Parashewanella spongiae: one gene and its partner. The protein of the gene in region 1 binds, or shares a complex with, the protein of each later gene. Links are inferred from orthologs where the notes say so. Each region holds a gene or a part of one and is shown on either strand. Other genes may lie near its edges. The genes, in order: uvrA and mfd.

What was found.
Region 2: the proteins of uvrA (region 1) and mfd are in contact, whole or in part, in a crystal structure (PDB 4DFC), measured with the Escherichia coli proteins. The link is inferred for Parashewanella spongiae from one-to-one orthologs.

The regions. Positions count from the first base shown.
Region 1 is NZ_CP037952.1:4,728,416-4,744,511, reverse strand. Bases 5,455-8,829 are described here. They hold uvrA (excinuclease ABC subunit UvrA), read left to right. Parts: upstream 5,455-5,803; coding sequence 5,804-8,629; downstream 8,630-8,829. Other genes in these bases: E2I05_RS18670 (hypothetical protein), read right to left, coding at 5,455-5,624. Also shown: E2I05_RS18690 (hypothetical protein), read right to left, coding at 115-636; E2I05_RS18685 (hypothetical protein), read right to left, coding at 1,246-2,058; ssb (single-stranded DNA-binding protein), read right to left, coding at 2,378-2,983; E2I05_RS18675 (MFS transporter), read right to left, coding at 3,053-4,423; more of E2I05_RS18670, read right to left, coding at 4,692-5,454; E2I05_RS18660 (hypothetical protein), read left to right, coding at 8,914-9,693; E2I05_RS18655 (DEAD/DEAH box helicase), read left to right, coding at 9,839-11,623; E2I05_RS18650 (hypothetical protein), read left to right, coding at 12,220-12,573; E2I05_RS18645 (hypothetical protein), read left to right, coding at 12,824-13,600; E2I05_RS18630 (hypothetical protein), read right to left, coding at 14,390-16,096. UniProt on the Escherichia coli protein: The UvrABC repair system catalyzes the recognition and processing of DNA lesions. UvrA is an ATPase and a DNA-binding protein. A damage recognition complex composed of 2 UvrA and 2 UvrB subunits scans DNA for abnormalities.
Region 2 is NZ_CP037952.1:3,471,580-3,488,332, reverse strand. What follows is about bases 804-4,835. They hold mfd (transcription-repair coupling factor), read right to left. Parts: upstream 4,481-4,835; coding sequence 1,004-4,480; downstream 804-1,003. Other genes in these bases: E2I05_RS13690 (hypothetical protein), read right to left, coding at 4,577-4,835; E2I05_RS13700 (peptidoglycan binding protein CsiV), read right to left, coding at 804-1,003. Outside these bases: more of E2I05_RS13700, read right to left, coding at 1-803; more of E2I05_RS13690, read right to left, coding at 4,836-5,170; E2I05_RS13685 (PLP-dependent cysteine synthase family protein), read right to left, coding at 6,201-7,244; E2I05_RS13670 (VC2046/SO_2500 family protein), read left to right, coding at 7,658-8,152; E2I05_RS13665 (DUF406 family protein), read left to right, coding at 8,220-8,510; E2I05_RS13660 (putative bifunctional diguanylate cyclase/phosphodiesterase), read left to right, coding at 8,620-10,809; E2I05_RS13655 (hypothetical protein), read left to right, coding at 11,153-11,380; E2I05_RS13650 (hypothetical protein), read left to right, coding at 11,495-12,028; E2I05_RS13640 (YchJ family protein), read right to left, coding at 12,380-12,853; E2I05_RS13635 (nuclear transport factor 2 family protein), read right to left, coding at 12,893-13,441; E2I05_RS13630 (M2 family metallopeptidase), read right to left, coding at 13,592-15,430; TetR family transcriptional repressor PsrA, read left to right, coding at 15,714-16,346; E2I05_RS13620 (acyl-CoA dehydrogenase), read left to right, coding at 16,369-16,753. UniProt on the Escherichia coli protein: Couples transcription and DNA repair by recognizing RNA polymerase (RNAP) stalled at DNA lesions. Mediates ATP-dependent release of RNAP and its truncated transcript from the DNA, and recruitment of nucleotide excision repair machinery to the damaged site.

The DNA of each region.
Region 1 (16,096 bases):
CAAGTATCGGGGACAACAGCTTGCCTTCTAAGAGGGCAAGCACCAGCCCCCTTATAGGGGGGCGAAAGGCAAAGCCAACTTCTAAGAAGGTGGATCCTTTAACTTAGGATTAAATTAAAGTTCACTTTTTGGGGAGTGACGAACGGACTCAGCAGGCTTTTGATTCGGAGGAGAGGAGGATTTAAGCTCTTCGATTGAATCTTCTAAATTTGAGCTGCCTATGGTGAACATGGGAGGGGTTGCATTGTGGAATTGTCCTAATTCACTGTTAACCCTTCCTGGTTTCATAAATTTAGTTAATGCTGAAGCATTGGTAAGTGCGATTTGTGACTTGGATGACAAATCAAAATTCATATTAAAAGGTGCATTAGCCCCAATTCCCTGCTCGGATGTTTGTAGTGCACCCATGCTAGTTGTAGAAAGATTTTTTGAAGGTGAGTTTGAAAAAACCTGACTTGAAGCACTTGAACCGAGTCCTGATTCACTTCCTGAGTGAAAACTACCTAGTGCATTATTGTGCTCATTGATACTAGAGCTGCTTTGTGTGTCGACATTTCTAAGGGAGCAAGAAGAATCGCCTTGATGAAAGCTAACTGCTTGAAGGGAGGTAGCAGAGGAAGTATTAGATATTGTCATAATGCCTTCCAAAGTTTGTTTTTAGATAGTTAATTGTAATCTTACCCTAATAAAGAAAAAACAGTAAATAAAACTCTCTATCGGTGAATGAGTTAAAGTTTTTAGGTATCTAGCGATTTAGAAAGTACAATCTTTGTCATACCAGCGAAGGCTTGTATCCAGTGGCTTTATAGAAAAAAGCAAAGGCACTAGGGTCTTTTGATCTATTTTTCTATCACCCTACACCATGAAAATTGTATTCGCTGAGATTTGAAGATTATTTCCAACCTAAAGCTAAAGACGAAGTGATTTTTAGCTTTTATGTTTTCACTAACAGGCTTGGGAATAGGTATTAGCGGTTATTTTCACGATAAAACGTCAGTCGAACGCTGAGTATATGAGTAACTGTTTGAGCAATACGATGATTTTATCATCATGGTTTGCACCCAATGAGTGAAGTGCTCTACGTTCACAAGCTTGCTAAAATGACTGCTATCAGCGTTGTAACTTTTGCAAGTAGAATAACTGCTTGCTGCAAGCTACGCCTTACTATCAGCCATTTTTTCTACGCTTGAGAACGCAGTCAACTAATGTTTCTAGGATTAAGGAAAAGGGCTGAATCGCCCTTTTTTAGTTTTTCTTGCGATAGCTAATTTCGACTTTTGTACCACCCACTTTATTAGCGATTGGACTGTCTCTCATATCTTCAATCATTACATGAGGTGTTGAAGTGTAAACACTAAAATGCCTGAGTAGGTCAAAATTAGGGACTTCTTCTTCCATAAAAATTACGCCATCATTGACGTTATAGCGTGGAAAGCTTGTTAGATGCTTCTGGTAGAAAGTGACGACATCATCAAATGAGTCGTTGCTCGCAATAACCAATACAGGCAAAGACTTTTCATTCGACAAATTCCCCATTCCATCAGGGAAGTGACTGATCACCTTATGATTAGGATATAAAGGAAATGGGATATTTGTTGTATCAGACAACTGAGCGTGTTGAATTAAAGCATCATTTAATTTACCAGTCATTCGTTCTAGATAAGCTTTGGGATCATCATAGTCAGATTCTACGAATTCTGAATCTCTCAATTCGGCAAGATCTACACATTGTTGCACTTGTTCATCCGGTATATCAAAAGCTTGTTGTACACCAGCCGATATACAGTTGGAAAACTGATCAAGCTGTTGTTCAAATTCATGTTGCGGCATTGATTGAGGGATATTGGATTGACAGGTCTGGTTCGCTTGTTCGAAGGTTGAGTCAAGCTGTGACTTGCTGATCCCTAAACACTCTAAAGGTGCTGCATTCAAACTCTGTTTTATAAATGGCAGTGAAGTCTTGATAACATCTGCTTTAGTAATGTTTTTTGAATTAGTGGGTAAAGATAAACATAAAAAAATAGTAAATAAAGCAAAATGCCACGTCCTTGTAAGCATAAAATAATCCTCATTCCTTGAAGTGAAGTGAAATAATAAACTATTAATCCCTTTTTTTACAGAAGAAAAGCCCAGTGAGTGGCTGGGCTTTTTTATACAGAGTGAATGTTTTTCAACATTTAGGAGCTAGCGATTTAGAAAGTACCAATCTTTGTCATGCCAGCGAAGGCTGGTATCCAGCGACTTTTATAGAAAAAAGCAAAGACACTAGACTACCGACATACAAAACTGTCGTTACTTCGCTTCCAGCCTGCACTGGAGTGACAAGAACTCATCGGTATACTTTCTTCCGCAATTTTCCTTAGTCATTTATCTTAAGTTAAAATGGGATGTCGTCATCCCAACCGTCATCTAAATTCGGTGTAAAGTTTTGCTGTGGTTGATCGGCTTGTGCCGGTTTTGGCGCAGCTTGAGCTGGTGTCTGTTGAGGTGCAGGGTTATAAGCAGGTGTAGCTTGTTGTTGTGGTTGATAAGCAGGTGCAGCAGGTGCAGCAGGTGCTTGCTGTTGTGGTTGATAAGCTTGCTTAGGTTGTTGCTGAGCTTGATTACCATAACCACCTTGAGCAGGCGCACCTTGGCCACTTTGACGGCTGTCTAGCATTTGCATTTCATTAACAATGATTTCGGTCGTATATTGATCTTGACCTTGCTGATTTTGCCACTTTCTTGTTTGTAAACGACCTTCAACATAGATTTTTGAGCCTTTACGCAGGTATTCACCGGCAATTTCAGCCAAACGCTGATAGATCACAATACGGTGCCATTCAGTTTTCTCTTTTTGCTCACCACTTTGTTTATCCTTCCAAGTTTCGGAAGTTGCGATAGTGAAGTTAGTGACAGCCCCACCATTTGGCATGTAGCGAACCTCAGGGTCCTGACCTAAATTACCAACTAGAATTACTTTATTAACACCACGACTGGCCATTAATATCTCCTGAGATTATTTTGAATTATTGCTTACTTGCGTTACGGCAAAGGTACGCGGTTCGATTTTTTACAATTCTGTAGAGCCTAACACAGCTCGAGCTTCGGATATATCAAATTGGTCATTAACCTTTAAGTATGCCGCTTGCTCTTCGATGATCAATATTGCTTCAGCAACGCCTTTCATGGCGGATAATTTCTCTGCAATAACACTGGCTTGCTGTTTATCTTTAATGTTAGCCGCTAAGGTATAGCTTTTTAGCAATATCGGATTTTTCATGCCTAAGGTTAATACTAGCCAAAAACATATTAAAGCTAAAGCCAATAAAAATACACCTGTTGCTCCGACAAACTGATAGATGCCTCCGCCAAGCATGCCGCCACAAAATGCACCCAAAAATTGACTGGTTGAATATACGCCCATGGCTGAGCCTTTATCACCAGCTGGGCAAAACTTTGCAATTAAACTGGGCAGTGAGGCTTCGAGGTAATTAAAGGCTGTGAAGAAGAATAAAATCGCCATGATGATAAGCGGTAAATGCCCTGCGGATATGGCTAATATTCCCAATGCAAGTGCCATGATGATAAGCGAAATTTGAAAAGTAACTTTGGTGTTTTTCTTTTTTACGCCAATGATGATCAAGGGCACCATTAAAAAGAAAGCACCGATAAAGGTAGGGAAATAGAGTTTCCAATGTTGTTCTTTCGCAAAACCAGCATCGACCAACACAAATGGTAAAGCCACAAATACAGCCGTTAAAGTTAAATGAAGAATGAATATGCCGAGGTCGAGACGGAGCAATTGCGGATCTTTTAACATGGCTTTTAAGCGTGCCGGAGCCGCGAGTGTATCGCCTTTAGGGGCGTGTGATACTGGAGTCGGAATAAAAACTTGTACGATGATCATGCCAAATACCGCAAATAAAGCGGTCATAAAAAACAGCCCAGAAAGCCCAAGATGCTCGGCAATAATCGGTCCGACTAATAACGCCAGTGCAAATGAAAACCCGATACACATACCAATAATTGCCATGACTTTGGTACGTTGCTCATCGCGGGTTAAGTCAGCGGCAAGCGCTAACACGGCAGCGGCAATTGCTCCCATACCTTGTACCGCGCGGCCGAAAACGACCATGTAAATACTGTCTGAATTGGCGGCAATAATGCTGCCGATGGCAAATAAGAGCAAACCAGACAGTATGACTGGCTTACGGCCAATCTTATCCGATAAAATGCCTAATGGAATTTGCAAAAGAGCTTGGGTTAAACCATAAGCGCCAATGGCAACACCAACCCATAATGGTGAAAATCCTTCAAGATGTTGACCATAAAGTGCGAAGACGGGCATGATCATAAATAATCCCATCATTCTCAAGCCGAACACACTGGCGAGAGAGAAGGCGACTTTTTTTTCTATGTTAGATAAGCCACTATTGGCCATGTTTTTACCTTAAACATCAAAAAACTGCAGAACGATCATATTACCATAGGGAAATTAGGTAACTCAAAAACAAAGTTGGGTAATTCCGTATTAATATTGTTGTAAGTTATTGATATTTAATCTGTTGATGTTGGTATTGTTGTTTTACCTGTATTTATTAATTTTGATTAACCAGAGAAATTTCATATAATACTAAATCCTTAATGCTTAAAATTAGGCAGAAACCAGCTTGAACAAGTCTTGATTCCCGATATTTTAAAATGTTGCTTTAGACCGTGGTTGTTCTTTCAATAACACCATGGATTTGCCTTGCTGGAATGCTATCGACTAATAATTTATGTTCAGCTTCTTCACCGTATTCAGATATGGCTTTCAGTACATCTTTTTTGGTGTAGTTTAAGTTTGCGTCTTGGCATTTTTTTAGTAATAGATTTGCCGCTTTACTCGCATCTTTTGCGCTATGAATAACTAAGCCACATAAGCAGATGCCCAATGTAATGAAAAGAACTCCACCAGGCAAAGCTATCCCGAGAGTGAGAGGTAAGTTGACATGTGAACCCTCACTTGGTTGATTTTCTGAAACTGGAGTGGGAATAGAAGGAGACGATTGAGTGGTTGCTTCTGGGTTTTGAGCTGTATCATTAGTTGGCATTTCTGCTTGCCGAGTGTCTATTTCATGCTCTTGTCTTAGGCCATTCTTTACTACGGCTCCCGCACCAGCTGCTGTTGTAGAACCGCCTAATAAATAAGAAAAGCCAACTCCAAGTGGGACACTTGAAATTAGTTTAGTCATAGGTCTTCCCCATCTTCTCAAGCGACTTTCTTGGGGGAAGCCTTGATGAGCAAAAAACTGATCTAAAGCTTCGGCTGAAAGATTGGAAAATAATGAAGTGCATGCGGCTTTACCTATACCGAGAGTCAATTTTCCTCCTCGAAAAAAGGCAGCGAATCCACCAGTGGCTATTGTGACTAATCCGGCCTCTGCAATCCAAGTGCCTACGTTTAACATTTTATTATCGGCGTGTTTAGAATTGCGAATCTCATACTGAATCGTGGTCTGAATGGTTGCCGTTCCAAGCGCCATAAAAGGTGCCATTGGAGCAGCAGGTCCAAGGGCGATTCCTTCGGTTACAACGTGGGTTAAATAGTTCGCTGCCCAAAGGCCTGCTAATTCAGATTTTGTTACAGTTTGTATAGCCATTAAACACCCCTAACTAATAGTTAATAACGATGAAAGCTGATTCTATCGTTACATATTTTTTTTGGGGTAATAAATGGTTCTTTGTCAGTTTAGCTTCAGAATTTAAATGTTATTACCTCGGTAAATAGAATCTGGCATACTATGAATCTTTTTTTCAGAGCTAAGGTGACTAAAGTCAGATGGATAAGATTGAAATACGCGGGGCTCGGACACACAACCTAAAAAATATCAACTTAACGATTCCTCGAAATGAGTTGATTGTCATTACAGGGCTATCGGGCTCAGGTAAATCTTCTCTCGCTTTTGACACGCTTTATGCCGAAGGGCAGCGACGTTACGTCGAATCTCTGTCTGCTTATGCTCGCCAATTTTTGAGTTTGATGGAAAAGCCCGATGTGGATCATATCGAAGGGTTAAGCCCAGCGATTTCGATTGAGCAAAAATCAACTTCACATAACCCGCGCTCTACAGTGGGTACCATTACTGAAATTTACGATTATCTTCGTCTTTTGTTTGCTCGAGTGGGTGAGCCGCGTTGTCCTACGCATCAAGTACCATTAACAGCACAAACCATCAGTCAGATGGTGGATAATGCCTTAGCTTTGCCTCAAGACAGTCGTCAAATGTTGTTGGCACCTGTGGTCAACGGGCGCAAAGGCGAACATGTTAAGTTACTTGAAGGATTAGCGGCACAAGGTTATGTGCGTGCGCGTATTGATGGCGAGGTGTGTGACTTGTCCGATCCGCCAGCGCTAGATTTACATGTCAAACACTCGATCGAAGTCGTGGTTGACCGTTTTAAAGTACGTGATGAGATTAAGCAGCGATTGGCAGAATCGTTTGAAACAGCCTTAGCCTTGTCTGGCGGTATTGCCATTGTTGCGCCTTTAGAAGCATCAGATGAAGAATCTTTGATTTTTTCAGCTAATTTTGCATGCCCACATTGCGGTTATTCGATGGCGGAATTAGAGCCAAGAATATTTTCATTCAATAATCCCGCAGGTGCGTGTGGCACTTGTGATGGACTGGGTGTTCAGCAATTTTTTGACCCAGAACGTGTCGTTATTAATGGAGACTTATCGCTGGCTGGTGGCGCGATCCGCGGTTGGGACAGACGTAATTTCTATTATTTTCAAATGTTAAACTCACTGGCAGAGCATTATAAATTTGATGTTGAGCAGCCATTTAATGAGTTAGATGACAAAGTTCAGAAAATTGTGTTCTACGGCTCAGGCAAACAAAAAATAAATTTCCAGTATATGAATGACAAAGGTGATGTCGTGCAGCGTACGCATCCTTTTGAAGGGATCCTAAATAATATGGATCGGCGCTATCGAGAAACTGAAAGTAATTCTGTGCGCGAAGAGCTGGCTAAATTCATTAATACTCAGTCTTGCCAGACCTGTGAAGGCTCCCGCCTTAGGGAAGAAGCCCGTAATGTTTTCATTGATGAGGTGAATTTACCGCAAGTCACCACATGGTCTATTGGTGAAGCCTCTGCGTATTTTGAAGCCTTGGCTTTTTCGGGACAAAAAGCAAAAATTGCCGATAAAATCTTAAAGGAAGTGCGGGAACGGTTAGGCTTTTTGGTCAATGTTGGTTTGAATTATTTGAATCTATCCCGTTCAGCGGACACCTTATCCGGTGGTGAAGCACAGCGTATTCGGCTTGCCAGCCAAATTGGTGCGGGTCTTGTGGGTGTCATGTATGTACTTGATGAACCTTCCATTGGCTTACATCAACGTGACAACGAACGTTTATTAGGCACGCTAAAGCACCTTCGTGATCTTGGTAATACAGTGATTGTGGTTGAGCACGACGAAGATGCAATTCGCATGGCCGACCATGTCATTGATATTGGTCCCGGTGCTGGTGTGCACGGCGGAGAAGTGATCGCCAGCGGTAAGCTTAATGACTTAGTAAAGTGTAAACAGTCAGTAACAGGGCAGTACCTTTCAGGTGAGAAGCAAATCCATGTGAAAGGTGAGCGTGTTGAGTTTGATGCCGAAAAAACCATTCAATTAAAAGGCGCGAGTGGTAATAATCTAAAAAATGTAGATTTAACCATTCCAGTTGGTTTGATGACCTGCATTACAGGGGTATCTGGTTCCGGTAAATCAACATTGATCAACGACACGTTTTATAAAATTGCTCATATCATGCTCAATAATGCCACGGTTAATGAACCTGCGCCTTATAATGAAATCATCGGCATGGACAATTGCGATAAGGTGGTCGATATTGATCAAAGCCCCATTGGTCGAACGCCGCGCTCGAACCCAGCTACTTACACCGGAATTTTTACACCGATTCGAGAACTGTTTGCAGGTACTCAAGAGTCACGTACGCGCGGTTATTTAGTGGGACGCTTCTCATTTAATGTGAAAGGTGGGCGTTGTGAAGCCTGTCAAGGCGATGGCTTAATTAAAGTCGAAATGCACTTTTTACCTGATGTTTATGTCCCTTGTGATTCATGTAAAGGCCAGCGTTATAACCGTGAAACCTTAGAAGTGCGTTACAAAGGAAAAAATATTCACGAAGTACTGCAAATGACAGTAGAAGATGCTCGTGAGTTTTTTGATGCTATTCCTGCTATATCTCGTAAACTCCAGACGCTAATGGATGTTGGTTTGTCTTATATTCGTTTAGGTCAAAGTGCGACGACATTGTCTGGTGGGGAAGCGCAGCGAGTTAAATTAGCGAAAGAGTTGTCGAAACGAGATACGGGGAAAACCTTATATATCTTAGACGAACCCACAACTGGTCTGCATTTTGCTGATATTCAAATGCTTCTTGATGTATTGCACCGTTTGAAATCACACGGTAATACGGTTGTGGTCATCGAGCATAATCTTGATGTGGTAAAAACTGCGGATTGGATTGTTGATTTAGGCCCAGAAGGTGGTGATGGCGGTGGCACTATTTTGGTGACGGGTACGCCCGAACAGGTTGCACTGCATCCTACCTCGCATACGGCGCGCTTTTTAAAACCGATGCTTCATTAGTTCGGTCGGCTCCCTCGTACGATAAAAGCTCCCTATGTTCAATTAGGGAGTGCTCTTCTCAGTAAATTGAATGGATAAAATCAAGCAGCTAACGCTTCTATGTTGAAATCAATCACATGCAAGATATTTTTAAACAGGCAAATTGATTAGCACAATCTTTATCGAAAGTGTTGCTAAATATCCTTAAAAATTAGGTGAACCTTAATTAATTTCTTGAAAAAACTCACTTAATCTAGCATAAGCTATGCTTAAAGAGTGGTATTTAGGACTCTTTAGGAGGCAGTATGTCTCAGTTTACCGTTTCAGAAAGGCCGTTTAGTTTTTCGGGCAAGCGTGATCTTGCTCTCGATGCTGAATCTATCCAACAAATAAAAGATCAGTCGCAACCAAATATCAATCCGTTACGCACCATTGTTGAACTGGTTTGTAGTATGTTTGGGGTTAAATTTGAAGCGGCCTCTAAAGATCTATTTACTTTAACACATTCAAAGAATAAGTATGACTGTGATCAGGCCATGAATAGCTTAAATTCTCAGTTGGGTGAGGGTGCTTCAGGCCGAGTTCAGTGCAAAGAAATTCAAGAGAACAATAAAACCTTCTATCAATATAGTCTTGTGATTGATGGTCAAGATCCTATCCTTCTAGATCAAGTTGAACCGCCAAAACTGTTATCTTGCGTACCAAATATTCATTCTCTTAACATCCGTTATCGATTAATTGCGATTAAGGACCACCTTAAAGGTCAATTTGAACACTCAAAAGCGGCAAATGAACAGCTTGAGTTATTGATGACTAAAAAGTGGGCAAGCGAAAGGGAATTAGACACTTATTTAAGCTATTTAAATCGTGAATGCCAAAGCCACGATGTAAATTTTTATAAAGTTAGCGTGAATGACAGTATTGAATATAGAATGCGATTAGCCGATGGACAAGAAGCATTGCTGCGCCATTTTGAACCGCATGCACCTATTAGTAAAAGACATAACAGAATACAAAATTTGGTAAGCGCTGAAGATAGAAGAGACTATGCAAGAATTCAGGCTGCTATGAATAAGATCAAATAAATTACCTAAAGAAATAATTATAGCTGGAGAAGTGTCGCAAGTCTTGCTATACTCCGCCGCCTTCGACGCGGGGAATCGACACGGGGTTGATTTTCTGTCTGTGAAACTTAAGCGCTCCTCAGCGCATCCACAAGGCTACAACTCAATGTCAACCACTGAAAAAACTTTCCGTGATCTCGGTCTATCCGAACCATTACTACGTTCTTTAGATGAACTTGGTTATGAAAAACCTACCCCAATTCAAGCAGCAAGTATCGAGCCTCTCATGGCGGGTAAAGATATTTTAGGCCAAGCTCAAACAGGTACTGGTAAAACAGGCGCATTTGCACTTCCTCTTTTAAGTCAGTGTGATGCCAAATTAAGTGCACCACAAATTCTGGTACTCGCTCCTACACGTGAATTGGCCGTGCAGGTTGCTGAAGCATTTGGCAGTTATGCTAAATTTATGAAGGGCTTTCATGTACTACCTATATACGGTGGTCAAAGCATGGGGCAACAATTACAACACCTAAAACGTGGACCACAAGTCATTGTTGGTACTCCTGGTCGTGTTATGGACCACATGCGTCGCGGTACGCTTAAGTTAGATAACTTAAAAGCATTAGTACTCGATGAAGCAGATGAAATGTTAAAAATGGGTTTCATCGACGATATTGAGTGGGTGCTTGAGCATAAGCCAAAAGAAAGCCAATTAGCGCTTTTCTCGGCTACTATGCCAGAGCAAATTAAGCGAGTTGCTAATAAGCACCTTAACAAACCGACTCAAATCAGTATTGCGGCTAGCCACACTACCGTTGAATCCATCGAGCAACGCTTTGTTCAGGTTTCGCAACACAACAAGCTTGAAGCACTTGTTCGAGTATTAGAAGTTGAAAATACTGAAGGTATTATCATTTTCGTCCGCACACGTAATTCATGTGTTGAGCTTGCTGAAAAACTAGAAGCTCGCGGCTATGCGTCTTCACCTTTGCACGGTGACATGAACCAACAAGCGCGTGAACGTGCTGTTGAAATGCTCAAAAAAGGTCGTCTGGACATCATCATTGCAACAGACGTTGCAGCGCGTGGTTTAGATGTAGAGCGTATTGGTCATGTAATTAACTATGATATTCCGTATGACACTGAAGCTTACGTTCACCGCATTGGTCGTACTGGTCGTGCTGGGCGTACAGGTATGGCTATTTTATTCGTAACGCACAGAGAGATGCGTATGTTGCGCACGATTGAGCGTGCAACGAATAGCCGTATTTCGCCAATGACAATTCCAAGTCCTGAAACAGTTTCAGAGAAGCGTTTGTCTCGTTTGGGCGAGCAAATGGCTAAGACTTTGGCTGGGGATCTAGACTACATGAAAAATGCGGTTGCCGAATTGTGTAACCAGCTAGAAGTCGATACAGATTTATTGGCGGCGGCATTGTTGCAACAAGTGCAAAAAGAGCGTCCATTGCAGTTACCAGCGATTCAAGAGCGTAATCGTGATAACCGAGACAGTCGTGATGGTCGTCGTCGTGAGCGTGGACCTATTAATGTAGGTAAAGCTGACGCGTTAAAAGATAACCCTGATGTGAAAATGTGCCGCTATGTTATTGATGTAGGTCGTGATAACAACGTAGGTGTAGGAAACATTGTTGGTGCCATTGCTAACGAAGCCAATATTGAAAGTAAGTTTATTGGGCAAATTCAATTGTATGATGCGATCACAACAATTGATCTACCAGAAGGCATGCCTAAAGATGTTGTACAACACTTGAAGAAAGTACGAGTGTGTGGACGTCAATTAAATATTCGTGAAGCGGGTGATCAAGTGATCCCTGAGAGCGCACCTCGTCGTCGTAATGACAGAGGCGGACCTCGCGGTGATCGTAATCGCCGTCCAAGTGGCGATCGTAATCGTTCAGACCGTCCACGTCGCTCAAGAGATAATGGTTAACTAACCCAATTCATTTGAGTAAATAAAAAAGGAGCTGTGGCTCCTTTTTTGTTGTCTAAAGAAAAAATGGGTAATAGGAACCTTGTGAATGCATAAAAGTATAGATACTCCTCTTGGGTTGTTTCTAAAAATGAGATTATACCAATTACAGTAATTAACTTCCTACTCAGCAAGAGCTAAAGGATTTCAGTACAAGGCGCAAGTTTGAAGTACTATATACCCTAACGGCCGCCATACAAAGCTGGCGTTCAACGCACTTCGTGCTTTTGTCGGGATAATTCAAAAACTTGTAACGTAGTAATGGAATCCTTTAGCCTTGCCCTTCGGGAGCTTGTATGTGTTCAAATTACTACGCAAAATTGTCTCAACGTAGCAATGTAATAACGACAGTTTTGTATGTCAGTAATAACTATGTCTTCATCAATTTCACTTGTACTTTGAACACATACATAGCTCTGAGCTGGGAATTTAATTACTGTAATTGGTATTAGTAAAATCTACAATGAAATAAAACTGTAATGACTACCTTAGTTTTATAATTTTTGGTTTATGCTTAATAAATCGGTTCAGGGTATTAAAAAGAATTGGATGATAAGATGCATATTGCTTTAAAGGCGGGCTTGTACTCTGCTTTTGTTTTACCGGGAAGCGGACACCTTTTACTTAAAAAGCGCTATAGAGGGTATGCTTTTATTGCTGTCACGTTAATTAGCTTAATCATGCTGCTTCAGAGCATTATGGCGATTTCTCAACAAGTTGCTGATAAAATCGTCAGTGGTGAGTTGCCCATCGAACTGGGTCAAATAATGGCAGAAATACACCAAGGTATCTATGGTGAACTATTAGTATCAGCAGGGTTTGAGTTTAAATTGCTTGTAGCTTGTTGGTTATTATCCACGATTGATAGCATTCGGGAAGGTTTAAAAGCGTATCAGCAAGGACTGAAGTAATACCAATCCGCATTCAATAGTGATCGCTCAGCAAGGCTAAAGGGTTCCATTACTGCGTTACAGGCACTTGAATTATCCCGACAAAAGCACGAAGTGCGTTGAACGCCAGCTTTGTATGGCGGCCGTAGGGAATATAGTACTTCGACATGCGACTTGTACTGAAAACCATTATCTCTTGCTGAGTGAGAGATCAATTAATGTAGTTGGTATTAGATTACATTTGTTGAAATAAACTTTGGAGGGCTAATGAATGAGCGTTTCATATACGATTTTATTTCCATCACAAGTTTTAGGTAATTCAATGCCTCTTGATAATAAAATCTTGAGTAGCCAAAAGGAAAGCATTTTCATACAGCCCGAAGGACAGAAGACGCTTAACTTTGATCACGTGAAATCGGTTTTTTTCCCTGAGGTTAACCGTTTTTTTCAGCCTTCTAAAGCCTATGTTCATAGGTGTAAAGCGGTAAAAACTCAACAAGACGTTACACAAGAGAAAAAACGGCTGCTTGAAAATGAAGGAGCTATCGAGCTTGAATATCAATACCCAGAAACTAAAGAAGAGTGGTTGGAAAGAGCGGCTTTATTTGTGTCTGATATTAACCCTCCTTTAACCATGATCCTTGATTTAGACGAAACTCTTTTATCACTTGGGAAGGCTTATGGTCGATTTAATGAGGAGTTTGTTACACAAAATGGACGATTAACCTTTTATTACGATTATAAAGCGTTGCGTGAAGTTGCAGCTATACAGTCAAAGGGGCACAAAATATTAGTGATGACACACGCTACATATTCATACTCTGAAATAAAATTTCTATTTTATACCGTTGGCATTGAGCTTAAGCAGGCAGAATACTTTAATGCGCCGTATTTCAAAGGCTTTGATACAGCTAAAGCAGACTTTTTAGATGATGCTGGCTTTAAACACGAATCAATGCTGTTTGATGATCAAAAATATAATAAACCTAATGATTGTCACTTTTATTTAATATCAAAAGGTGAGCCTTTTCCTACGTTAGAGAAATAAGTTTAGAGGTAATTAATTTTTTAAGCTTAACCGAAACCAACATCGCACAGAGTAATAATCCGCTTGATATCCATAAGCAAGCCTCTAAACCATGTATTTGATATAACCAGCCTGATAATACCGTACCTAATAATCGACCTACCGCATTGGCATATAATATAACCCCACATCCAGTGATACCCCGTCGCCACTGGTGTAGTTGACGATTAAACCTAAATAAATCGGTTGAACGCACAATTTAACTTTAATTTATTGAAATTAGATACAAAATTAAACAACCCTAATTCACCTATTAGGTGAGTGCTGAACATTCATATACATGCCAAAATCACCGCTAGCTGCGTTATAAATTTTGCAAGTAGAACCACTACTTGCTGCTATTCATGCCTTGCTATCAGTAATTTTTTCTGCGTATATGAACGCTCCCAACCGATTTATTTAGATTAAATAACTATACAGGGATGAATTAATATGCTTACCCAACGGAGTTCAAATTGCAGATTTTAGGGTTTGAAAATTGTCAGTAATCCTACTTAATGGAGTGATGGTTATTTTGCAAGCACGGTCGAAAAACATGGTGATGAATCGATGATAGCGAATTACGTCAATAGCCAAGGAAAAGGCGATAAGTACAAAGCTCTACATAAAGATAATCAGTTAACGTTGTTCTGAGATTAATACCCCGTTTCGCGGAGCGAAGTCGAGCCGAAGGTAAGACAGCTTGCTGCGGGGTAGTTTATTTAAAGGCATTTTAACAAAGGCTATGATAGCAGTATCGATCGCTTGATGTTATGGCGGTGGAAATGTTGTGTAATCAGAAAAATCCGTAATAGAGAGTGCGTCTTCATGGTTCGCGGCATTTTTAAGTAACATGTCTTTTTGCTGGCTTTCATATGCTTTATCAAGTCGTTTGACTAACCTACTATCGACATCACTGCTTATTCTGCTCAGAATAACTGTTAACTCTGAGAGGGTGAACTCCTCAATACGAGCTAACAGCACCTCAACGTCTTCTGTACCCAGTTGAGGCTTATCTAAAATTGGGTTAGAGCCTGCTTCAGTCGGTAAATCTAAGAATAAACTGCTGGTCCATTCGTCATCAAGCTCGCTTAATTGTACTGGCTGATTATCTTTGCATAACGTGGCCGTACCCCAAAAGACATCGTCTTTTATTAAAGGAAACAAAGCCTCCTTTTCACCATCTTGGCAAACACTCGTTTCCATAAGCTCAGGCTCTTGCGCAATGTCATTCGTTGCTGCACTATCCTGAAGCCATGAAACGAGCGGTATGTTTTGGTACTGCACAGATGAACTTAACTTCTCTCTTAATGCGAAAGGAATGTCGGCGAGGGAGTATTTCTCAACGAGCGCTTTTACTGTAGGAGTGCTCAGAGAATCGGCATGATACACGAGATTGTGGCGGGTTTTCTGGTTCAGGTACAAGCCTTTTTGAACACACTTTTCAATGATGGCCAAATCAAGCCAGCTACCCTGCTGTGCCTCCGTGTTGCCTGTGGCTGTTGTCACTTGCTTTTGTGACAACCGTTCTCGTCGTCGTGTAACGTATGTACTGACAACGCTTTGTCCATTGATGTCAGTAAACTTAACCGGAAAGACACTGTTTAATGTATCAATAAACAGAGAAAGCTCATCGGCAGACCAGTTGCGGATAGTGATACTCTTTGAACTACTTTGGCTTAACTGAGGAAAAGGTAGCTTAACCACTTCCTCATCAATATTGAGCAGCGTCATTTGAGTTTGAGTTATATGATAAGGAGTAGGGGCGCAGGCAAAGGATAAGCTGAACCAATAACAAAAAAGCACCACGGGGCAATCTGTTTGTTGTGATTGCTCTTCAATGCGTAATGTGACTCCTTTTTTTGTATTCATACCGTCGGTGGATACATGAAACGCTACGGCATTTAAAGTTGTAGGGTGCTTTATAGGCAAGATTATCCCCCTAATGACCAGCCCAAAATTAAGTGTATTCATGGTTTTTATTTTGGGTTTTACGGCTTCTTTCAGATACTGACCGTAATCTTTTCCCGCTAGGCAAAGTGTACAAAATTCTTTAGCTGATAATGTCATCGATAATTGATATAGGTCATTGGCAGTACTGAACACTTGGCATAACACCCGCCAACAACTGAGATCGCTAAGCAATATCTCAGTTTCAGACACGAATGAAATCAAGCTGGCTGCAATTAAATATGCCTGAATCGTATTCACATCTTCATCCTCAACGCCCTTAATCACCACCGGATACAAGGTATTAACCCATTGTGCAGATGTGGGACATGAGCGGGTTACCCTGCAAAAATGAAAGTAATGGCTTATACTTTCATGGCTCTGCCCTTTTAATTCGAGCGCACAGGACAGGGTGCTTTTACTGATTGGCTTACTGAGCAATCGTTCCCAGTATGAGGATTCCTTCACTTCCTCAGTGCTCAGAAGCTGGCCACTCTTTGGACAAGGCGCATTTGCAAAGAATAATTT
Region 2 (16,753 bases), 1.3 Mb from region 1 along the record:
TGCGGTTTTGAATGAGCGGAATGGAGTACAAAAAGTGTTGAACGCTTGCGACATGATCTGGTGTCGCTTTAATAGCGGAAGGTGTGAAACCGTCTTCACCCATAGGAAAGCTATCAGTAGATTGTGCGTGGGACCTTATAATTCCAGGCTCACGCAATCGCAAATCAGCCTCGATATAAAGATAATGGTTTAGATAAATATTGAGTTTACCATTTAATTGCCATATCGGTGTTTTTTGAGGTTTGAGATCTAATGAATTAGGCGCATTATCATTGGCTAAAGTAACATTGTCTGTATAAGCGTTTATACCAGCATCTTGATTATCATTAACGGATGGTGAAACTGATCCAGAATCTTTAGATAGTATTTTATCTAGCTCAGTAATGGCCTCTTCAGTGACGATTGGATAGCCATCATCTTGGAATTCATTACTGAGATCTTTTCCTGCAAAAATATGTAACGCTTTGGCTTTACGCTTAGGCAGCATGGCTTGCTGCCAAGTCATGTGAAGTAAACTTTGATTGCCAGACTCTGCTTCTATCTTAGTAATTAATCCATTAAATTGACTTTGAGATAAAGTCAGTAAACTAGCAGGACTTCCTTGATAGACTAGCGGCGCGTCAATTTGGGATATTTCAAATGGGATTCGAACAGGAAGTCGCTCTTGAGTAATGGCTTCTTGTGAAACGCAGTCATCCATCATTGAGCTACTTAAATCAGCCTCTAGAGCAAAAGCATTATCTAACTCAGAGCACACCACTGCTGGATGAATTTCTTGCTCGGTACGAACGATTGGAGTGATCAAATCTACATTACCACGTAGTTTGTTTGGGAGAAATGTTTCCGGCCATTGCTCAGTGCTTGAAGTGTCACGTTTAAAAATATAAAGCTCAACTTCAAACCAGCGCTCAGGAGCTGCAGCTTGAACCTTGAAGGCTGATATTAACGCAGTAACTATCGCAATTATCAAGGAAACTGTAGTTAGACTTAATAAACGTAACACTTATGAATCTCCCGTACGGTGTTCAGCAAGTTGTTGTAATAATAGTTTTACCAACTTTAAACGATCTTCGTTACTCTCGGCTGGTAAAGTAAACTTTAACTTATTCGGTCCATCCATTCGATATATTTGTGGTTGAGATTGCAATAAACCAATAATAAACATAGGGTCGATATTATGAGTTGGTGTAAATTCAATGCCACCGCCTTTAGAATGAACATCAATTTTGCTTAAACCTAACTCACTGGCCGTGTGTTTTAATAAAGTTAGATCCATTAGATTTTTGGCGGCATCTGGAAGTAAACCAAACCTGTCAATGAGCTCCACTTTCATTTCATCAATCGACGTTTCCGAATCACAGTTAGCAATTCGCTTATAGAGTGATAAGCGAATGTTAACATCAAAAACATAATCTTCCGGCAAGAGTGCAGGTATTCTTAAATCTATTTCGCAATGCTGATTCATTAACTGATCGAGCGAAGGTTCTTTACCTTGCTTTAATGACTTAACCGCTGACTCAAGTAACTCCATATAAAGGGTGAAACCCATTTTCGAAATATGGCCGCTTTGTTCGTCACCTAAAAGCTCACCGGCACCACGAATTTCGAGATCTTGAGTCGCTAACATAAATCCTGCGCCAAGATCTTCCAGTTCAGCAATGGCTTCGAGGCGTTTTAGGGCATCTTTACTCATCCGTTTGGGATGAGGTGTAAGTAAGTACGCATAAGCTTGGTGATGGGAACGACCAACACGACCACGAAGTTGATGCAGTTGCGCTAAGCCGAAGTTATCAGCACGATCCATAATAATGGTATTTGCCGTTGGTACGTCAATGCCTGTTTCAATGATTGTGGTACAAACAAGTACATTAAATCTTTGATGATAAAAGTCTGACATGACTTTTTCTAAATCACGTTCACGCATTTGACCATGGGCCACTACTACCCGAGCATCCGGCAACAATTCGCGAATATTTTCGGCACACTTTTCAATGGTTTCAACATTGTTGTGCAGGAAATACACTTGGCCACCGCGTAAAATTTCACGTTGAAGTGCTTCTTTTACTGTGGCTTTATCATATTCTCTAACAAAGGTCTTTACCGCTAAGCGTTTGGCTGGTGGAGTGGCGATAATGGATAAATCTCGCATTCCGGACATAGCCATGTTTAATGTTCGTGGAATTGGTGTAGCAGTGAGAGTCAGAATATCTACGTGGGCTCGCAAGGCTTTAATTTTTTCTTTTTGTCTCACACCAAAGCGATGCTCTTCATCAATAACTAACAAACCTAATTGATCGAATGACATGTCCGCGTTGAGCAGCTTGTGCGTTCCAATGACAACATCGACTTTACCAGAAGCTAGGTTTTCCACTATTTGCTGCTGTTCTTTTGCGGTTTTAAACCTTGAAAGAACTTCAATTTGGAAGGGCCAATCAGCAAATCTATCTTGGAAGTTTTCATAATGTTGTTGAGCGAGTAGGGTAGTGGGAACTAAAATAACCGCTTGTTTGCCAGAGTTCACAGCAACAAAAACTGCCCGCATTGCCACTTCGGTTTTACCGAAACCAACATCGCCACAAACCAGTCTATCCATCGAAATGTTGGCGCTCATGTCAGTGACAACGGCATTAATCGCTGTTTCTTGATCAGCGGTTTCTTCAAATGGAAAACCTTGCGCGAATTGAGCATATTCTTGCTGGTTGATTTCACAAGCATGCCCGGGACGTGCTTCACGTCTTGCATACACATCCAATAATTCAGCCGCTACGTCACGGATCCGCTCGATGGCTTTTTTCTTGGCTTTAGCCCATGTTTCATTGCCTAGCTTGTTAAGAGTTGCGCCGTCATCATTCCCAACGCTGTAACGGCTAATGAGGTGTAATGCACTCACAGGGACATATAATTTATCGCCAGAAGCGTATTCAAGTTTAAGGTATTCGGCAATAAGTCCACCTGTGTCAAGGGTTTCGAGTCCTTGATATTTCCCAACCCCATGTTGAAGGTGAACGACAGGTTGACCCACTTTTAATTCAGCAAGGTTTTTGATCAGGGTGTCACTACTGACTTGTTTTTGCTTGTCTCGTCGACGTTGTTGGCTGATCCTCTGTCCAAATAACTCGGTTTCACAAATGACACTGATCATCTTTGTTTTTGTTAGCCGCAATAAACAACCATGGCTGAGAGGCGCAACAATAATACCGAGTGATGATTTATCATCAACAAAGTCATCAAAATGCTCAAAGCGGCTCGGTTTAACATTAATTTGATTGAATAAGTCTAAAAGGGCTTCTCGTCGACCTTCCGACTCAGCAATAAAGAGTGTTCTTTTTGAAGATGGTAAGTATTCAGCAAGCAACGACATTGGTTGTTTTAATTTGTGATTAGCACTGACTTCAGGTAGTTTTTCGACATCGGCTTGTACATATTTTTCGTTTTCAGTATTGGCTTCAAATTGAAAACGTGGCATTGGTTTAAATGCTGCAAATACTTGCTCTAACAGTAAGTAAAGCTCTTGTGGTTTCAGTAGTGGCCTTAAAATATCAACGTTATGATTTTCAAATCGTTGCTCAATGTCAGTAAAGTGGTGTTTTGCGGCGGCCTCAATATCGCCAACAGTCAGTAGTTGACAGTTTTCGGGCAAATAATCAAACAAGGTAGCACATTCGTCAAAAAACAAAGGTAAATAATTTTCAATACCTGAGGGTAATATCTTACGGGTTACTTGTTGGTAAACTGACTCAGCGGCTTTACTTGTAGCTTCAAACCGGTTGCGATAATTTTGCCTGAAGGTTTCTATCGCTTTGTTATCTGTAGGAAACTCTTTTGCGGGTAACATACGCACCGAGTCAATTTCTTTTTCAGAACGCTGGGTTTCCGCATCAAAATATCGAATAGATTCTACTTCGTCATCAAAAAGCTCGATACGCAAAGGCTGCTTGGAATCAGTGGGAAAGATGTCAATAATGGAGCCACGTATTGCAAATTCACCGTGTTCATACACTTGTTCGACGTGGTGATAGCCCGCATCAATAAGCTGTTGACGAACGAGTTGTAAAGAATAAGTATCGCCCTTTTTAAGCAGCAAAACATTACCAGATAAAAACGACTGTGGCGGCAAACGCACGACAAGCGTATTTATTGGAACAATAATAACGCGTTGCTGGTTATCTGATAATCGATACAAAGTCTCTAAGCGCTGAGCGATAAGATCTTGATGCGGAGAAAAATTATCATAAGGCAGGGTTTCTCTGTCAGGAAACAAGCAAACTTCAATAGTTTCATTTTGCAGTAAATAACTTAACTCAGTTTCAAGTAAAATTGCTGTCGGTGTGTCAGCAGTGATTAAAAGTGAAGTACCAGCAAATTGCTTTATTGTTTGCTTTAGCGCTATTGCCTGAGAAATACCTCCTAGAGTTGAAACATATTGAGTTTTAATCGTTTTTTTTATTTTAGGTGGAGTAAATACTGAAAACATCGCCATTGAATACTAATCGACTGATAAACCATAAAAATTGGCATCATTGTATACGCATTATCAGTGAATACCAATCCTATCAAATCATTAACTGAAAGTGATTCAGTTAGGATGCCCCCAAAAATCCCATGGAAGAATTATAAGAGAAATAACTAAGCCGCCAGCAATAAGGATAAGAGAATTAGCATTATCTTTTATGGTTTTTTGTTGGTAAAAGGCCATAAATAACACAGTCGCAAGTAAAGCGTAGGTAAGTATTAAACCACCATCTATCGGCTCAGCACCTCTCATGTAAAGCACGTCGTGTCCAAGCTTTGATAGACAAAAAAGGATGATTCGATAAAAACCTGCTGTACATAATGACAAATAAGCAACAAGCATATAATCGACGTGTTTTTTGTACTGACGTTTTGTCGCACACATAATACTTCTGATAAAAGCGAACAATACCACAGTGCCTATGAGTAAAAATAAAAACTGGTTAAAAGGTGTTTTAATGATTAATAGACAAGAAAGTATCGATAATACATAGAAGGTGGGTAATGAAACTGTGGTGATAAACCAGCCCATGATTTTGTGTACTTTTCTAATGTTTGCACTTGGTGAACTATAGAAAGTGATCATAATTTGGGTAAACATTAAGAAAATAAGACCAATGGCCGCCAGAATATGAACTGTCATCAAAGTGTTTGTCATAAACTCAAAGCCAAAGAGGCTTAATAACTCACTATTAAACGTAAACATAAAAGTGCTGTGGTCTTGTTGTTTTATATAATGTTTAACGTCAGGTAGAAACGACAGATTTGAAAGTGTAAAAAGCAAGATGAGAAAGACATAATTCTTAGGAAACAGCTTATTTTTAGTGTTTATCATGTAGTGAATTTTGATTGATAGATCATAAATTAAATATAGACAATATTTGTGAGATGATATTGTTTGCTTACATTTCTTTTCAATCTAGATCGATTTACCATCAATTAACCTAGAAACATCAGTTGACTGCGTTCTCAAGCGTAAAAAAATGGCTGATAGTAAGGCATAGCTTGCAGCAAGTAGTTATTCTACTTGCAAAAGTTACAACGCAAATAGCAGTCATTTTAGCAAGCTTGTGAGCGTAGAGCACTTCACTCATTGGGTGAAAGCCATGATAATAAAATCATCGCATTGCTCAAACAGTTACTCATATACTCAGCGTTCAACTGATGTTTTTAGGTTTAACCAAAGTTTGTTATCTTTCTTTAACTTAAATAAATCGGTTGAACGCACAATTTAACTTCAATCTATTTAAGTTAAATACAAAATTAAACAACCTGAATTCACCCATCAGGTGAGTGCTGAACATTCATATACTTGCCAAAATCACCGCTAGCTGCGTTATAAATTTTGCAAGTAGAAACGAAGTAATGACAGTTTTGTATGTCGGTAACCACTACTTACTGCTATTCATGCCTTGCTATCAGTAATTTTTCTGCGTATATGAACGCTCCCACCCAATTTATTTAGGTTTAAGGCGAAATTCTAACAGGCAAGATAAATTATTTTCAGCGAACAAGTCCATGGAATTTGTTTTTAAAAGCAAAATTTAATTCTGTGATCACAGAGCATAAGATCAGTTCCTGAAAAAACAATGATCATGGTTCAAGTGGTCAACTATTAATCATTCTGTGTAGATGCCAATGCCTCTAGGTATAACTGTAATTGGTATAACTCATCTTATACCTGCTTCTCACGTAAATTGAGATAGCCAACTTTTATGCTCGGATAAATCGCCAATATGTTCTTGTACCCATTGCGCGTTGTAGTAGGTATCGAGGTAACGATTTCCTGAGTCGCATAGCAGCGTAACAATCGAGCCTTGTTTTCCCTCTAACTGCATTTCTTTGGCGAGTTTTAGCGCCCCATATAAATTAGTTCCGGTTGATGCACCCGCTTTTCGACCTATTAAGTTTTCTAACCAATGAACAGTAGCGATAGAGGCTGAATCAGGGATTTTTTGCATATAATCGATCACGCCAGAGATAAAAGAAGGCTCAACACGCGGACGACCAATGCCCTCTATTTTGCTTCCACTATCACAAAATAACCTTTTGTCATTGCTGTGGTAATAGTCGTAAAACACTGAGTTTTCAGGGTCGACAACACATAGTTTGGTCTTTATGCATTGATACCTAATATATCGTCCAATGGTTGCAGATGTACCACCAGTGCCTGGACTCATAACTATCCAATTAGGGATGGGATGAGGTTCAAGTTGCATTTGGGTGAAAATGGATTCAGCAATATTATTGTTACCACGCCAATCTGTAGCGCGTTCAGCGTAGGTAAATTGATCCATATAGTGGCCACCTAACTCGTTAGCTAAACGCTCAGATTCAGCATAAATCTCACTGGAATGATCCACAAAATGACATTTCCCACCGTAAAACTCGATTTGTTGGATTTTCTTTTTGGCGATGCTTCTAGGCATAACAGCGATGAAAGGAAGCCCAAGTAAGCGTGAAAAATAAGCTTCAGAAACAGCCGTACTACCTGATGAGGATTCAATAATAGGTCTGCCTTCTTTAATCCAACCGTTGCAAAGGGCATAGAGAAATAACGAACGGGCTAGACGGTGTTTTAAGCTACCTGTTGGGTGAGTGCTTTCATCCTTAAGGTATATATTGATTCCATGTAACGAAGGGATGTCTAGCTTTATTAAATGAGTGTCAGCACTGCGTTGAAAGTCGGCTTCAATTTTTTGAATAGCTTGGCTGATCCAACGGTTAAGCATTTTAAATTCCATCACTGAGTTGATGGCAAATAGCATAAAGAATTGTGATAAATAAAAATAGGATTTTGATCAACGAAACGAGAAAGTGGTGGAGGGAGAAGGATTCGAACCTTCGAAGGCTGAGCCGTCAGATTTACAGTCTGATCCCTTTGGCCACTCGGGAACCCCTCCACTGAATACTTATTCATCTATCATGTGCAAAATGGTGGAGGGAGAAGGATTCGAACCTTCGAAGGCTGAGCCGTCAGATTTACAGTCTGATCCCTTTGACCACTCGGGAACCCCTCCTCAATTTGCGGGCTGAATGGTAGTCATATTTGAACATCATGTAAAGAGGGAAAGATAAATATTATTAAAGTTATTGGTAGAGTGGCCGATTTATTATCTAGTGAATGAATTTTTGATGATTTTTTATGCAGCTTGAGCGAGCGCTAATAAACGAATTAGATACAGGATTGTCGCTTAATTTAGCGACGGTATCGAATCGTCGTAGTGATTTTTCACTGCTACTGGCTCTGATGTCTCAAGATATTAGAGATATGGCGCAGTTTGAGCTTGAGCACTCACAGGCTGATGCTGAAAAGTTAAAATTACGCAAAAAATTTAAGTTGCCTGCCGAAGAAACGTTAATCGCTGATTTATCCACTCAAACTTTACCTGTTGATCACAGTGCAACTTTTCAAGCTCAAGGTGTAATTGAATTCAGATTACAGCAGAACCTTAAACCTGAAGCGATAGTATCTAGAGGGAAATATCCAGCTGATTTTACCGAGGCCATAAATAACTGTGATATTCACGTTTCTCGTAAGATCAATGGGATTGATGGAGACAAAAAATTGAAGTCAGTGCCTTTTATTACACAGTTAGAGCAACAGCGAACAATGAGTAAATTGATTGCTCAAGCGTGATCTAAGTCATCAAAGTTCGCCAATGATTTCTCTATAATTCCGAAATTCAACTTTTCGAAAAATTATAATGAAAGAAATTAAAAACTCCCAATCTATTGATGTTAATGACACTTGCAACACTTGTGGGGCTTTTGTAGATCTCGGTGCCGTTATAAATGAAAACGATACTGAGCTTTTAATCGAGCTTACTGGTGCTGACGCCAATTCTGAAGCTCAGCGATTAGCGACAATTGCGACACAGAATTTTACAAATGTTGATTACAAACTTGATGAAGGGGTAGATAAAGTTAGTTTAGTCATCAAATTTAACGTCACTGCTGAAAAAATGATCTTCCAAATGCAGCAAGGTCTAACCTGATTTAAAAGTCTTGAAGGTGCCAGCCTAGTTTTAGTATGATGATGTTAGTTAAAATAAGAATCATTACTGTTTAGTGAAGTTATGCTTAACATTCTCACAAGGATATTATGTGGAACCTAGAAAGTACCAGTCCATCATAGAGTTAATTGTTTGTTCAGAAGCAAAGCATAAAGGTGATTTTGCAGAAACCTCTGCGTTATCGACGAAGCTGTTGCGTCAACATTTGCAGCTATCAGGAACGAGTATTTGGTTGCTTTCACCATGCCAAACTAAACTCAATTTAATTGCTCACAATGGACCGTTATCAGTGAGTGAATCATCTGATGTTATTCCTCTTAGTGAATATCCAGACTATTTAAATCTTCTTAAAAGCAGCCGGCATATCGATGTCGCTGATGCTAAACAAGATGAGCGCGTTGCAGAGTTAAGAAATCGATATTTAGAACCATTTAATATTGGCTCATTATTAGATATTCCAATTAGAATAAACGGATCTTTAGAAGGAATATTAAACTTGGAGCGAGTTGATATTCAAAAAGATTGGACTGACACTGAAATCTCAATTGCTTGTCAGGTTGCTGATCAACTTGCGTTAACGTTAGCGACTCAACAAAGTTATCGTAAAGACGAATTACTTTCTTTTTTCCAATCGGCTGTTGATCAATCCGATCAAGTCACCATGTTGTTTAACTTAAAAAATGAAGTTGTCGAATTCGTCAATGAAGCTTATGCCAATCTTACTGGGCTTCCCATTAAGTCGTTCCTCAATAAATCTATTTGGAATCTCATTTTATTTAAACAAAAACCTGAATATGGAATGGCACATCTTAATAAGTTAAAACAAGGTGAGACGGTTAGAGATGTCGTAGAGCTTAAACGGCCAGATGGAACTGCAATATGGGCTAAATTTTGTTCGAGACCATTTTTAACTAATACTAATGAGCGTCTTGTACTCGTAAGTATCGATGATTACACGTCTCAACAACAAGCAAAGCAGGAACTAGAAAGAAGAGCGTGGCGTTGTAACTTAACTGGCCTTTATAACCGCTTTCATTTTACTAACGAATTAGAAAAGACCAAATCTGGCAATTTAGTGCTAATTGATATTATTGGCTTTAAACATTTTAATGATACATATGGTCATAGTCGAGGTGACTTTTTACTCAGAGAAACTGCGAGAAGAATGAAACACTTTTCTGAAGCAAATTTGGCAAAAGAAATCGCAAGGGTAGGGAGCGATGAGTTCGCTGTTTTACTGACTGAAACACATTCCGTTGAAGAGTTAGAATCATTTGCGAACAAGTTATATCATCATCTAATGCATCCTATACAAATCGATCGTGAGTCTATTGCTATTAAACCTGCGATTGCTGTTGTGGATATCGCGTCAGTGATCAACTCATTATCTCCATTAGCCAGTGCAGATATTGCCATTCAACACGCTAAAAAGAAGCAAAGTAAGCGAATACAGTTTTTTAATGCGGCTCTATTATCGGCTTTTAAAGAAGATTCAAATATTGAGCATGATCTACATTACGCCATACGTGGCCGTCAATTTGAGTTATATTATCAGCCGCTTATGGATTTAGAGTCACAAGCTTATACAGGCGCAGAAGCACTTATTCGTTGGCATCACCCTCAAAAGGGAGTGTTATATCCGGGTAGCTTTATTGATATTGCTGAACAAACAGGACTAATAAATTTAATTGGTAGCTGGGTTCTTGAATCAGCTTGTCGGCAACTGAATCTCTGGCAGCGCTTTAATTCTGATATGACTATGCACGTGAATGTGTCAGCTAGGCAGTTTTTTAGTGGGAACTTGTTTAATGAAGTGTGGGAATTATTAACACGTTACAAAATCAAACCTTCGTCATTGATTTTAGAAATCACAGAAACTGAGTTGATGGAAGACATCCGTCACGCGACTAGCTTATGTAATGAATTGTCGGAGCTTGGAGTGGGGTTGGCGATCGATGATTTTGGCACTGGTTATAGCTCTATGCGCTATTTAAAACAGTTTCCAATTACGAAGCTTAAGATTGATCGCTCATTTATAACCGATATCGATAGTAGTAAAGAGAGTAGGGAGATTGTGAGTGCAATTATTGCAATGGCAAAAGCATTAAACCTTTCACTGACAGCTGAAGGTGTAGAGACAAAAGAACAAGAGTTCTTTTTAAGTAAACAAAACTGCAATCAGGCTCAAGGTTTCTTGTATAGTCCAGCGTTGAGAGAAGCTGATTTCAATGAATTTTTAGCAAGTTCGATGAATGAAATTCAGGGAGAGGCAATTCATTAGCCTCTCCTAGGAAAATTGCTCTAATGATTTCACTTTGTAGCATAGCCGCCATCTATCACTTGCGAGCTTCCAGTAATAAATTTAGCTTTATTTAAAGCCAAGAGTAAAGCTTGCTCTTCTTTATGGAGCAGACTCTTGTCTACTCCATATTTTTATTGCAATTGCCAATAGCTTCATCATTTCTACAGAGATAAAACCTCAATGGATTGTGATTTATATTTAAAAGATGACAATTTTGTAATCTACAAATTTAAAGGCAAATGAAAATAAACGGTTAACATTTTTCTATGTATTACGTTGCTGTAATCAATCTTGTTTGTGACTTCAGGAATTCGCTATAATCTTGGCTAACCTGCTTTTGAAGAGTGTAGACGAGTTAATTACACTGTTTTCCATTTTTTCTACCAAAAATGCTGCAACTAGACTCACTGAAACCGTTGAGTTTATTCGCTTACAAAACCAAGAGGCTGCAGAAAAAGTTTACCAATGGGGGCAAGTTGTATCAGATTATGAAATTTATCGTGTGAGTGAAAAAATGCATTTGGGCAAATCTGGAACTAAAGAAGAGTGACAATTTCGTCGAGCAATAATTCTATTGAAAGTGAGCATATTACGAAATGAGGTTAGCAAGGTTGTTTCTGAGGTTAAAGCTATCTCTGTTGCTCAATGCCGGACTCAGTTTCTAATGAATGTTCAGCTGTGTGCTAATCACACGGAAATAAGATCAAATGGCCTTGATATATTGGCAGCAAGTGACAATGCTCGAATTGCAGCTGAACAAGCTAATAGGGTTAGGCCAAGGCTTGGGCTAATCAGAGCGTCAAGAATAAATCTACCCCATGAAATTTATATTCCTGCAAATGGTGATAATGATAATGCAATTATTAGCACGTCATATCATATAAGGGAGCTTCTTTGTGCGGACAGATATAAACAAGAGATTAGGTCAGGAAGAGGACATAACAGTTTAAATAGCCTTAATGATGGTGGTAAATTATTTATTATTGGTCATGGAAATTTTGGCAAAGGTATTGGTACTAGGATTGTGTATGGAGCAATGGCCTTGATTCAACAGCTTATACGTGATGGATTAGAGCCTTCACCTGCTCAACCGGTAGTTATTTATTTATTCTCTTGTTGGACAGCAACCCATACTCGAAAAGGCATTGTGGGCGTGGTAAAAGAGAACCGTATTTACGTCGCTTTGCCCGAGTGTTAGCTGCCAGTGGCTTCAATAATTATCAGGTTGTTGGATTTGCTGGCGCGGTACTTGGACAGAATGTTAGTCAGTATTATTGTCATGGTGGCAATCATGATAATGACCAGCACGCTGTTTCTGTAGCTTCAGAAGGGCTTTATAGTGTCAATAATGGTAGCTTTAACCGAATCATAGGACAAGATTGGACGTCTAAGCATTCTTCTAAATATGGATTTAAAAAGCACTCCGTATATCAGGTATATAAAAGGGATCACAGTAAACACTAGTTATCAATCAACAAGATGACATTTTCGTCATCTTGCCACTATTATCATTTTATGACTAAGTTTTGGTGATGTATTTTGTAAAGGATTAACCAGTGTAAATATTATGACAACACTTCTTAAATTTTTTACCACTCCCACAAATGCAAGAATCATTTCTGCTAGGCAGTTCTGTTGATAAATGCTTGCCATCGGTGTAATACCATAAGCCATCCCTCAATACGAAATTCGATTGTTCATAAATAACATCGAGCTTTTTATTTAGATGAAACCAAGCTTTAAAAGTCACTGTACCTGAGTGGTGATCTTGAGAAGATTTTTCTACTTCAAGTGCTATCCAGTTTGGAAGAGGTGGCTGGCTTAAAATTTCAATCGATAATTCACTTCTAAATTCAGGCGCATGTGTATCTAATAAATATTGAAATTCATGTTTTACAAAGGCGCTATAACGTGAACGCATTAGTTGTTCAGGTGAGCTAGCTGTTATTTTACTTATATGAAGCAGTTGGCAACACTGTGTGTATGATAATGATGATCCGCAAGGGCAATGATTACTACTCATAAGCTACTCACATCATGTACTAATAATTTATAGATCATTTTATTTATCAACTTTCAATGTCTTACTGTAGAACAAATTTTTCTTACTTTTTGAATTAAAGTAATACTCTAATTTAGCACGATTGTTCATTTCCATTGACCATAACCATTGGCCATTCTTGGCCTTCTTACTAACGATTAAAAATTTACCTGCAAATTCTGAAACCGGTTCTTCAGATTTTTTGGAGGGTATAAAGCGGATTATGTAATAACCAATGTCAGTAGCTTGTTCATCGGCGATGTCACGGCTCAATAATCTAAATCCGATTTTTAAACGGATATTTTTTTGCTTAACACGATCAAAAAAGCGTTGATAAATGAGTTTAACTTCGTTGCTTCCTTGCAAGATAGGTTGGCTCTTGCCTTCTGAAATATACAAAATGTCTCGATCGTACATTTGATCTATCTGATCAGCATCGAGCTTTTCAAATGACTCAATAAATGATTGGTAGGTTTTGTTTAATTGATTGTTGTATGAGTCTGTTTCTGAAGCAAAAGAAAAATTAACGGAAAAGATATAACAGCTAATAAAAACTAAAAGTAATCGCATATAAATAAATACTGAATGAAGATATGGTAATTATAATGCATTCGTATTCAGTGCTACAGGTATTAATATTTACAAAGTGTGTCGGTGATTCTGTGAAGAGCTAAAAAAGCCCGTAAAATTACGGGCTGTTGCTAAGCTAGTTGTTTTCTTTTACCAACCACATTGGTTGTTTTTAACTTTGTTTTGCTCGTTTAACCAAACTTGTAATGGTGCAAAGTAATCAAGCACAGCTTGTGCATCCATTTCTTTTTTACCTGTTACAACGGCGAGAGCTTCAGGCCACGGTTTACTTGAGCCCATTTCCAGCATTTCGTTAAGCTTTGTTCCTGCTTCTTTATTGCCATAAATTGAACAGCGGTGTACTGGACCTTTATCTCCTGCAATATCACACAATGATTTGTGGAATTGGAATTGCAAAATATGTGCTAAGAAATAGCGTGTGTAAGGCACATTACCTGGAACATGGTATTTCGCCCCTGGGTCAAAGTCTGATTCATCACGTGTTACTGGGCTAGCTACTCCTTGATATTTGTTGCGTAAATCCCACCAAGCTTGATTGTATTGTTCTGGTGAAATTTCACCATTAAATACTTTCCAGCGCCATTGATCGATCATCAGGCCAAATGGTAGAAAGGCAACTTTATCCAGAGCTTGCTTTAGAAGTAAACCGATATCTTTAGATTCATCAGGTACTTCGTTAAGTAGGCCGATTTTCTTTAAGTACTTAGGTGTAATTGAAAGTGCGACAGTATCACCAATGGCTTCATGGAAACCATCATTCGCGCTATTTTTAAATATGAACGGTTGACCTTTATACGCACGTTGGTAAAAGTTATGGCCTAATTCATGATGAATAACAGAGAACTCTTCAGCGGTTTTCTGGATACACATCTTGATACGAATATCATCTAAATTATCTAAATCCCAAGCAGAAGCATGGCAGACAACATCGCGGTCTTTAGGTTGGGTGAATAACGAACGAGTCCAGAAGGTTTCTGGAAGTGGCTCAAAACCAAGTGAAGTAAAGAAGCCTTCAGCCTGCTGGACCATTTTCTTTTCGTCGTAATTATTATCAACAAGAAGCTTAGTTAAATCATAACCAGGATCGCCATTTTCTGGAGAAACTTCATCATAAATATTACCCCATGTTTGAGCCCACATATTACCAAGTAAATGGGCTGGAATAGGGCCAGTCTTTGAAACAACCTCATCACCATACTTCTGGTTTAGTTCGCCGCGAACGTAACAATGCAAAGAATCATATAATGGTTTAATCTTTCCCCATTGTTTATCGAGTTCTTGAGAAAATTCGTCAGGCTTCATGTCGTATTGACTACGCCAAAGCTCCGATAAATCATTAAAACCGAGATCTCTTGCCCCTTCGTTTGCCAATTCGACTTCACGCTTAAACAATGGTCGCATAGGCTTCGATATTTCTCGCCAGCCTTTCCATGCTTCCAAAAGCAAAGCTGGATCACGTGATTCAGCCATAATGGCAGACAATTCAGGTAAGGTCATACAATTACCATCAGCAAAGCAGTACTTTCCTTTTCCGTATAATCCGTTTAGCTCAGCACTAATACCAGCGAGCTCAGCGTTCTTTTTGGGATCCAATGGTGCAGGTAGCACTAGGCTAGTTCGCAATGTATTGAGTTTACGAGCGTTAACTGGGCCGAGTTTCAAGTCTGCATATTTTGCAGCTTCTGTCGCGAATTTTACTGAGCTGGCCGTAACTTTTTCACCTACTGCGGCAGCAAGTGATGCTGTATCTTCAGTGATGAAGTTGCTGTATATCCATTCGGCGCGATTTGCCTCAATTGAGAGTTGTGATAGCTGTTGCTCTGCGTTGTCGATAAATTCATTTGCTTGTGCTACTGTGACTTCGTTTTCAGTTGATTTTTCGGCTTGTTGTTCAGCACAAGCTCCAATACTTAAAGTCAGCGCTATGGCTAGGGCGAGACGAGCGGGTTTGGGAGTAGTTGTCTTCATTTTACGGACTTCCTCGATATTATTTTTCAAGTTAGTTTACCTAAACTAAAATTAATTTGCATTTGTGAGTATGGTGATGATTATTAATCAGTAATCCATTCACTGCTTCGATAACAAGTCTTTAGTTCATCGCAATTTAAATATTGATGTATACATAAACTGAAGGTGGAAGTTTCTTATCTGAAATCTGCATAAATACTGGCTTTTATACCAATTACATTGACAATTTCACATAGAACATTTAATTTTAAACAACTGTTTTAAATTAAATGAAGGTCAAGGAATGGCGGTTAGACCCGACACTAAATCTAAGATACTTAATGCGGCTGAAAAATTGTTTGCTGAGCGAGGCTTTTCAGAAACGTCTCTCAGACTTATTACCAGCAAAGCTGAAGTAAATTTAGCTTCTGTTAATTATCACTTTGGCTCAAAGAAAGAACTTATACGCGCGGTACTCGCTAGATATTTAGACGCATTTATGCCTTCTGCGTCTGCATCATTATCACAACTTACAGAATCTTCAAATTTGAACGATGTGTTTTCTTGTTTAGTGCAACCTTTATTGGACTTAGATCAATTGCATACCGACGGAACAAGTAATTTTTTACAACTACTTGGTCGGGGTTATATCGAAAGCCAAGGCCATTTACGATGGTTTATCACCACACATTATCAAGAACCTTTAATGGAGTTCGTTCATGCCGTTCAAACTTGTGCACCTCATATTCCTGCAGCAGAAATGTTTTGGCGTCTACACTTTACTTTAGGAACTGTGGTTTTCACTATGGCATCATCGGATGCATTAATGGAAATTGCGGCTGCAGATTTTAAAGAACAAAATGATATCGAGGCTGTGATACGAAAGTTGATCCCTTATATGGCTGCAGGTGTTGCTGTACCTGTCGCTACCATTTAAATAACAAGCAAAAGGTTTTGCTATGAGTATTGTAGTACTGCTCTTAATATTAATTGCTGTCGTATTCGGAGTTAGAAGTATTCGAATGCGATTTATTACCCGGCCAGCATTTGCTTTTTTCAAGCGAGTGTTACCACCATTATCAGACACTGAACGTGAAGCAATGGAAGCGGGGGATGTATGGTGGGAAGCAGAGTTGTTTAGAGGGCGTCCTGATTGGAATACCCTTCACAGTTATGGAAAGCCAACGCTAAATTCTGAAGAAAAAGATTTTATTGAGAGCAAAGTCAAAACGGCTCTGACAATGATAGACGATTATGACATTGTGCAAAATCGTCGTGATTTACCGCCAGAGTTATGGGATTACTTTAAAAAAGAAGGCTTTTTCGCGCTTATTATTCCTAAAA